DNA from 3 places in the Azospirillum sp. UFLA03-27 genome. Region 3 is predicted to be linked to each of the others. Evidence: riboswitches for the same ligand, from Rfam matches in the RefSeq annotation. Region 3 holds a riboswitch; each other region holds the start of a gene.

Region 1 (2,260 bases), on a different contig from region 3:
CACCCCCGCGTCCTCGGTCAGAATGGCGGAAGCGCAGTTGAAATGGGCCAGATCGTGATGGACCAGCACGCCGACGCTGCCGCGCGGCACCTCCTGCCCGGTCAGCGGGTTGATGACCCGGCTGCGGATCCAGTGCGGGCCGGACTTCACCGACGGGCAGGACTCGTTGCCGTCGTCGTAGAACTGGGTGCTCAGCTCCGTCATGCCGTACATGTTGATGCACAGCCGGCGCGGCACGCCGAAGGTGGCGGACAGGCGGCTGTAGAACTCCTCCGCCGCCATCTCCCGCGACTGGCCCTTGAAGCCGCCGGTGTCGAGGACGCGGCTGCCCGCCGGCAGGGCGAAGCTCCACCCCCGCTCGGCCAGCGCGTCCATCAGATGCACGACGCTGAAGCTCGCCCCCAGCAGGGCGTAGGGTTCGCCGGTTTCCTCGGCGCGGGACAGCGCCTCGATCGCCCCGTCCACGTCCAGCCCGGCGTCGGAGACGAAATAGCGGCTCTCATCCGTCCCGAACTCGCTCTTCGCCAGCGCCAGATAATGGGCGAGCGAGGAGTTGGGCATCGCCTGCTTGGTCGGGAACAGGATACCCATGCGCAGCCGGTCCCACTCTCCCATGAAGCGGCGGCGGAAATTGACGGTCATCGAGCGGTCGTAGACCGCCAGCGTCGGATGGTGGCTCTTGCCCCGCACGCCCTTGGTGGTGCCGCTGGTCATGAAGACGTGCGGGCACTCCTCCGGCGGGCGTCCGCTCAGCGTCAGGTCCTTGAAGGCGCTGATCGGCACAGCGGGCACGTCGCACCAGCTCTTCACCGTGCGCAGGGTGCGCGCCCGCTGGGTGGCGAAGCGGCGGTAGGGGGCGTTGGTCTCGAACTGGTGGGCGAAGACGGCCAGCGCCATGCGGTTGAACGCCTCCTCGTCCGCCTCTCCGGCGGCGATGAAGGCCAGCAGCTCTTCGACAAGTCGGGCTTCGGTCACGTCCGCACACACCTTTTGCAGCGCCAACAAACTGTTGCCGGAGCAAGCGGTGTCTGGATGGAATGGGGGTACGCCGTGCCGCCCTTCAGTCCCGTCCCTACGCCGGTATGACCCGGATCAGGTTCGATGGGTCACCGCGTTGTCCGGATGAAAGCGCCGGACCGGCGGAGTCTCAGCCTCCTAGCGAGGCCCCCCAGGGAACACTTCGCAAGCTAAGGGACCGGCCCCCGCCCGTCAAGGAGGTCGGGTTCAAGGAGGTCGGGTTCAGGCGGCGTCCTTCACCACCTCCAGGACCATGGCGATCTCGTCGATGACGTTGTTCTGGCTTTCCATCGCCTCCATCACCTCCTGGTTCGTGACCTCCCCGGACGCCAGCTTGTGGTGCCAGCGCGGGGTCGGGGCGTAGACGATCGACAGCATGCGGAAATCGACGTTCAGGTGCATGGCCAAGCGGGTGTTGGGCCAGCCGCGCTCGATGAATTTCCGGTTCTCCTCCATCGAGAACAGGCTCAGCACGTTGGGCGTAATGGGGCGGACGTGGGTCGGATCGCCGAGATAGCCGTCGCTGCGCGGGTGCGGCACCTTGATGGTGATCCGCGCGCCGTGGCGGCAGACGCGGTACAGCTCCTTCATGATGTTCAGGAAGCCCTCGGTCGTCTGGCCCATATGCTCCAGCGCGTGGATGAGCTGGACGTCGGCGACGCTGCTCTCCTCGAACGGCCAGGGCACGACCTCCAGGTCGGCGACGATGTCCGGCCCGAAGGTGCCGTACTTGTCCACGTTGACGTAGCCGGCAAGCCGCGTGTCGCCGCAGCCGAGGTTGAGCTTGAGGTCCGACATCGCACGCGTTTCCGGCCAGCCGTTGTTGTTGCCACGAATGCGACCTTACACCTCCCGCCGCAGCAGCGACAGGGCGGCCATCGCCATGACCTGCGCGGAATGGACCATGTCGTCGATGTCCACATACTCGTCCGGCTGGTGGGCGAGGTCGAGGATGCCGGGGCCGTAGGCGATGCAGTCCTTCAGATGCCCGACCCGCGCGATGTGCTTCTGGTCGTAGGTGCCGGGGGACACCACCTGCACCGCCGGGCGGCCCAGCACCGTCTCGATGGCCGCCCCCACCCCCCGCACCACCGGCGCGTCGGCGTCGGTCAGGGTGGGCAGAAAGGCCAGAACCTCGCGCAGCTCGTAATCGAAGCCGGGGCGCTCGCGGCGCAGATCCTCCAGGATGGCGGTGATCTCCGCCCGCACCTCCTCCGGGTCCTCCTCGATCAGATAGCGGCGG
Region 2 (2,260 bases), on a different contig from region 3:
TGACCAGTTCGCTGCCGCTGGCCTCCAGCGCGTCGAGCATCACCTGCTGGTTCGGATAACCGGCGGTGCCGAGAAACAGGCGCGAGCGGAACTCACGGCCCGCTATGGTGAGCGTGTCGTTCATGGGTGTTTCCTTGGATGTCGGCCCCGCGCTCCGGCGGGTGAGAAGTTCAGCCGCCTTGGACGGGGCGGATGATCTCCAGGGCATCGCCCGCGGACAAGGGTGTCTCGTCCCAGCGGCGGGACGGCAGGACGGCGCCGTTGAGGGCGACCGCGACCCCGCGCGTGCCCGCGGCAATTCCCCGCCCGGCCAGCAGGGCGGCGACGGTGGGGGCGGCGAGGTCCTCCTCCCGCCCGTTCACGCGGATGCGGGCGCTCATGCCGCGGCCCCCTTCGGCTGGGCGAAACGGTCGAGCGCGAAGGGGCGGATCACCGGATCGGCCTCTCCGGTCAGGACCAGCCGCGCCACCGAATCCGCGGTGACCGGGGTCAGCAGGATGCCGTTGCGGTGGTGCCCGGTGGCGTAGACCAGCCCCTCCACCTCCGAGAGGCCGAGGATCGGGGCGTCGTCGCGGGTGCCGGGACGGAATCCGGCCCATGCCTCCTCGATGGGCAGCTCGGCGATGCCCGGCAGGGCGCGCCACGCCCCTTCCAGCAGGGCGAACTGGCCCCCGGCGGTCAGCCGGTCGTCGAATCCGCGCTCCTCCGTCGTGGCGCCGACGAGCAGCCGCCCGTCCAGCCGCGGGATCAGGTAGGTGCCGGGGGTCCACACCACATGGCGCAGCAGCGGCAGGCGGGGGTCCATGCGCAAACAGAGCATCTGGCCCTTCACCGGACGCACCGGCGGACGCACCGCCGGGGACAGGCTGTCGATCCAACCCGACCACGCCCCGGCGGCCAGAACCACCCGGTCGGCCTCGAAAAGCCGGTTGCCAACCTGGACGCCGACGGCACGGCCGCCGCGGATCTCGATGCGGGACACCTCGGCGTACTCGTGCACCACGGCGCCGGCCCGCAGGGCGGCAGCGTGCAGGGCGGTGGCAACCTTGCGGTTGTCGACTTGATGGTCGCCGGCGCAGAACAGCGCGCCGGCCACGCCCGGCTGGAGATAGGGTTCGCGCCGACGCACCTCCGCCCCGCTCAGCCATTCCACGGGCAGGCCGAGCTTGGTCTGGAAGTCGTGCAGGAACCGCACCTTGGCGGCGTCGTCGGCGTTCAGCGCGATGACCATCGTGCCTTCGCCGCGCAGGTCCACCGCCATGCCGGAGGCGGCCTCCAACTCCGCCGCGAAGGCGGGCCACAGGTCCTGGGAGGCGCGGGTCAGCGGCAGAAGGCTCTCTTCGCCGGGTTCGGTCTCCACGCAGGCGGCGAGCATCCCGCCCGCGGCGTGGCTGGCGCCCCGGCCGGCAGCGCCACGGTCGAAGACCTCAACCCGGCAGCCGGCGACGGCCAGCCTCCAGGCGATGGAGAGGCCGACCACCCCGGCGCCGATCACGGCGACGGTGGGTTTCGCGGAATCAGAATGAAATAAGGGCGCGGATACCATGCGGCGGCTCCCTTCGCTGGCATTATCCAGACAGGTTCGATGGGTGTGATCTCAGCCGCACGAGCGCATCCCGCACGGCACCCCAGCCAATGCCCGGATCATCCGGAAGAGGACCGCCTTTGGCAAGCCCCTTTTCGTTGGTCACAACAACAAAAGCGACGCCAGCCCCAAGAAGGACAGGAACCCGATGACGTCGGTCATGGTGGTCAGGAAGACCGAACTCGCCACCGCCGGATCGACGCCCAGCCGGTCCAGTCCGATGGGAATCAGCACCCCGCACAGGCCGGCGACGAACAGGTTGATGACCATGGCACAGCCGATGACCAAGCCGATCATCGGCTCGAACCACGTCGCGGCGATGGCCCCGACCAGCGTGGCGAAGACGGCGCCGTTGAGCAGCCCAACGAGCACCTCCTTACCCACCACGCGGGGGGCGTTGGAGGACGACAGCTCGCGTGTCGCCAGGGCGCGCACCGCCACGGTCAGGGTCTGGGTCCCGGCGTTGCCGCCCATTGAGGCGGTGATCGGCATCAGCACGGCCAGCGCCACGATCTGTTCGATGGTCGCCTCGAACAGCGAGATGACGCCCGCCGCCGCGAAGGCGGTAAACAGATTCACGCCCAGCCAGGAAATGCGCGAGCGCGAGGTTTCCAGAACCGAGCGGTAGATGGAGGTGTCGCCGACGCCGCCCAGCTTGCCGATGTCGTCCTCGGC
Region 3 (2,260 bases):
GTCGTACGCCTTCATGATCTCGCAGATCTCCTCGAACCGCTCGTAGAGGAAGCTCTCGCGGTGATGCGACAGGCACCATTTCGCCATGATCGAGCCGCCGCGCGACACGATGCCGGTGGTGCGCTTCGCGGTCAGCGGGATGTGCGCCAGACGGATGCCGGCGTGGATGGTGAAATAGTCCACCCCCTGCTCCGCCTGCTCGATCAGCGTGTCGCGGAAGATCTCCCAGGTCAGGTCCTCGGCCTTGCCGCCGACCTTCTCCAGCGCCTGATAGATCGGCACGGTGCCGATGGGGACCGGGCTGTTGCGCAGAATCCATTCACGGGTGGTGTGGATGTTGCGGCCGGTGGACAGGTCCATGACGGTGTCAGCACCCCAGCGGATCGACCAGACCATCTTGTCGACCTCCTCCCCCACCGAGGACGCGACGGCGGAATTGCCGATGTTCGCGTTGATCTTGGTGAGGAAGTTGCGGCCGATGATCATCGGCTCCGATTCGGGGTGGTTGATGTTGGACGGGATGATCGCCCGCCCGCGCGCCACCTCGTCGCGGACAAACTCCGGGGTCACATGGTCGGGGATCGAGGCGCCGAAGTCGTCACCGTCCCGCGCCGCCGCCTCGGCCAGCCGCTGGCGGCCCAGATTCTCGCGGACGGCGATGTACTCCATCTCCGGCGTGACGATGCCGGCGCGGGCGTAGGCCATCTGCGTGACCGCCCGGCCCGGCTTGCCGCGCAGCGGACGGCGCCCGGCGCGGTCGAAGACGGGCACGGCGCGCGTCTCGCCGACGCGCAGCCCGTCGTCTTCCGGACGGACCTCGCGGCCCTCATAGGCCTCGACGTCGCCGCGGGCCTCGATCCAGGAGCGGCGCAGCTCCGCCAGGCCGCGGCGGATGTCGGTCTGCACGGCGGGATCGCTGTAAGGGCCTGAGGTGTCGTAGACGCGCACCGGCGGCTCGCCACCGCCGACATGGATGTCGCGCATCGCCACGCGCAGGTCGGGGAAGCGCTCCCCGGCCACATGGACCTTGCTGGACGACGGCAGCGGGCCGGTCGTCACCGAGAAATGGTCCGACGGCGCGGCGTCTTTCGAAGCAGGGGGAAGAGAGTCGGGCATCTGCTATGGATCTCCATCGCACATAGGATCGTTGGAGACCCGGGTGTGACGGAGTGGCAGAACGGACGACCGGAGCGGTCCCCATGGAGGGGTGCGCGATGGGGGTGCGCGTGACCGTGGCCCGTTTGTTCCTGTCCCTACGCCGGTACGACCCGGATCAGGTTCAAAGGGTTCGGCGCCTTACGGCATCATCTCAGCCCCGTGCTATGGGGCTCCCCTTGGAACGTCGCCATGCTGAACGATCCGCCCCACCCACGTCAATGCGATTCACGGCGCGATTCACGGCGAATCCCACCCAATCAATGCAATTGGCGCGGTTCTGGTATCCATTATCTGGTATACAAAATCCTATTGCTCAGCCTGAGCCGGGCCGCTATGCTGCATCACAACAACAAAAAGCAACGCCCCCTCCCGAGTGCCCGGAGCCCGTCCCATGCTCGAATCCCAGATGATCGCCTTCGTCGCCCTGGTCGGCCTGATGGGCCACGGCCTGACCCTGCTGATGCGGGAGGATGACGAGTGGACTTCCGATCCGCAGGACGAGCAGCCGGACGGCCTCTGGTCGTCAGAGCGCTTCAACCAGTCCGGCGAGGGCCACAACCGTCCTTTCTTCCTGGAATGAAAAAGGCCGCCGCGCGGGGTGTGCGCGGCGGCCTTCATCGGAGGACCGTAACCGGAAGTGTGCGGGCCGATCAGTGGCCGGGCTGCACCGCCAGCCCACCCGCACCCTGCTGAGCGGCAAGTTCGGCGTTTCGGGCATGGTGTTTGCGCAGCATTGGCCGCAGGACCGCGATGGCGCAGAAGGCCGCGATGAGGTCCATGGTGGCACAGATGTAGAGCACGGTCGCCCAGGTGCCGGTGGCTTCCATCAGCAGGTTGCCCAGCGGGACCAGCAGCGCCGCAACGCCCTTGGCGCAGTACAGGACGCCGTAGATCTTTGCAGCATGCTTGGTGCCGAAGGTGTCCGCCGAGGTGGCGCTGAACAGGCTGTACACTTCGCCCCAGGCCAGGAACACCAGCCCCGACAGGATCAGGAACATGATCGGGTCGTGGCCGAAGCGGCTGAGCATCAGGATGCCGAGGCCTTCGAAGGTGAAGGCAATGAACATCGTCGCTTCACGGCCGATGTGGTCGGAGACGAAGC

The links. A riboswitch is a leader RNA that binds a small molecule or an ion and turns the genes downstream of it on or off. The one in region 3 is predicted to bind thiamine pyrophosphate.
Region 1: it holds a riboswitch for thiamine pyrophosphate, as region 3 does, so the genes downstream of both, Q4I23_RS20950 (LuxE/PaaK family acyltransferase) here and thiC (phosphomethylpyrimidine synthase ThiC) in region 3, are expected to answer to the same signal.
Region 2: it holds a riboswitch for thiamine pyrophosphate, as region 3 does, so the genes downstream of both, thiO (glycine oxidase ThiO) here and thiC (phosphomethylpyrimidine synthase ThiC) in region 3, are expected to answer to the same signal.

What each region holds. Positions count from the first base shown of each region.
Region 1 is NZ_JAUQTX010000153.1:4,937-7,196, forward strand. Features, by position in the region: gene Q4I23_RS20950 (LuxE/PaaK family acyltransferase) at 1-975, opposite strand, end outside; TPP riboswitch at 1,052-1,181, opposite strand; gene Q4I23_RS20955 (class I SAM-dependent methyltransferase) at 1,240-1,815, opposite strand; gene Q4I23_RS20960 (acetylornithine deacetylase/succinyl-diaminopimelate desuccinylase family protein) at 1,861-2,260, opposite strand, start outside.
Region 2 is NZ_JAUQTX010000015.1:3,520-5,779, forward strand. Features, by position in the region: gene Q4I23_RS03990 (thiazole synthase) at 1-124, opposite strand, end outside; gene thiS (sulfur carrier protein ThiS) at 171-380, opposite strand; gene thiO (glycine oxidase ThiO) at 377-1,546, opposite strand; TPP riboswitch at 1,538-1,641, opposite strand; gene mgtE (magnesium transporter) at 1,688-2,260, opposite strand, start outside.
Region 3 is NZ_JAUQTX010000039.1:690-2,949, reverse strand. Features, by position in the region: gene thiC (phosphomethylpyrimidine synthase ThiC) at 1-1,116, opposite strand, end outside; TPP riboswitch at 1,233-1,345, opposite strand; gene Q4I23_RS08665 (hypothetical protein) at 1,550-1,738, shown strand; partial or broken gene oxlT (oxalate/formate MFS antiporter) at 1,809-2,260, opposite strand, start outside.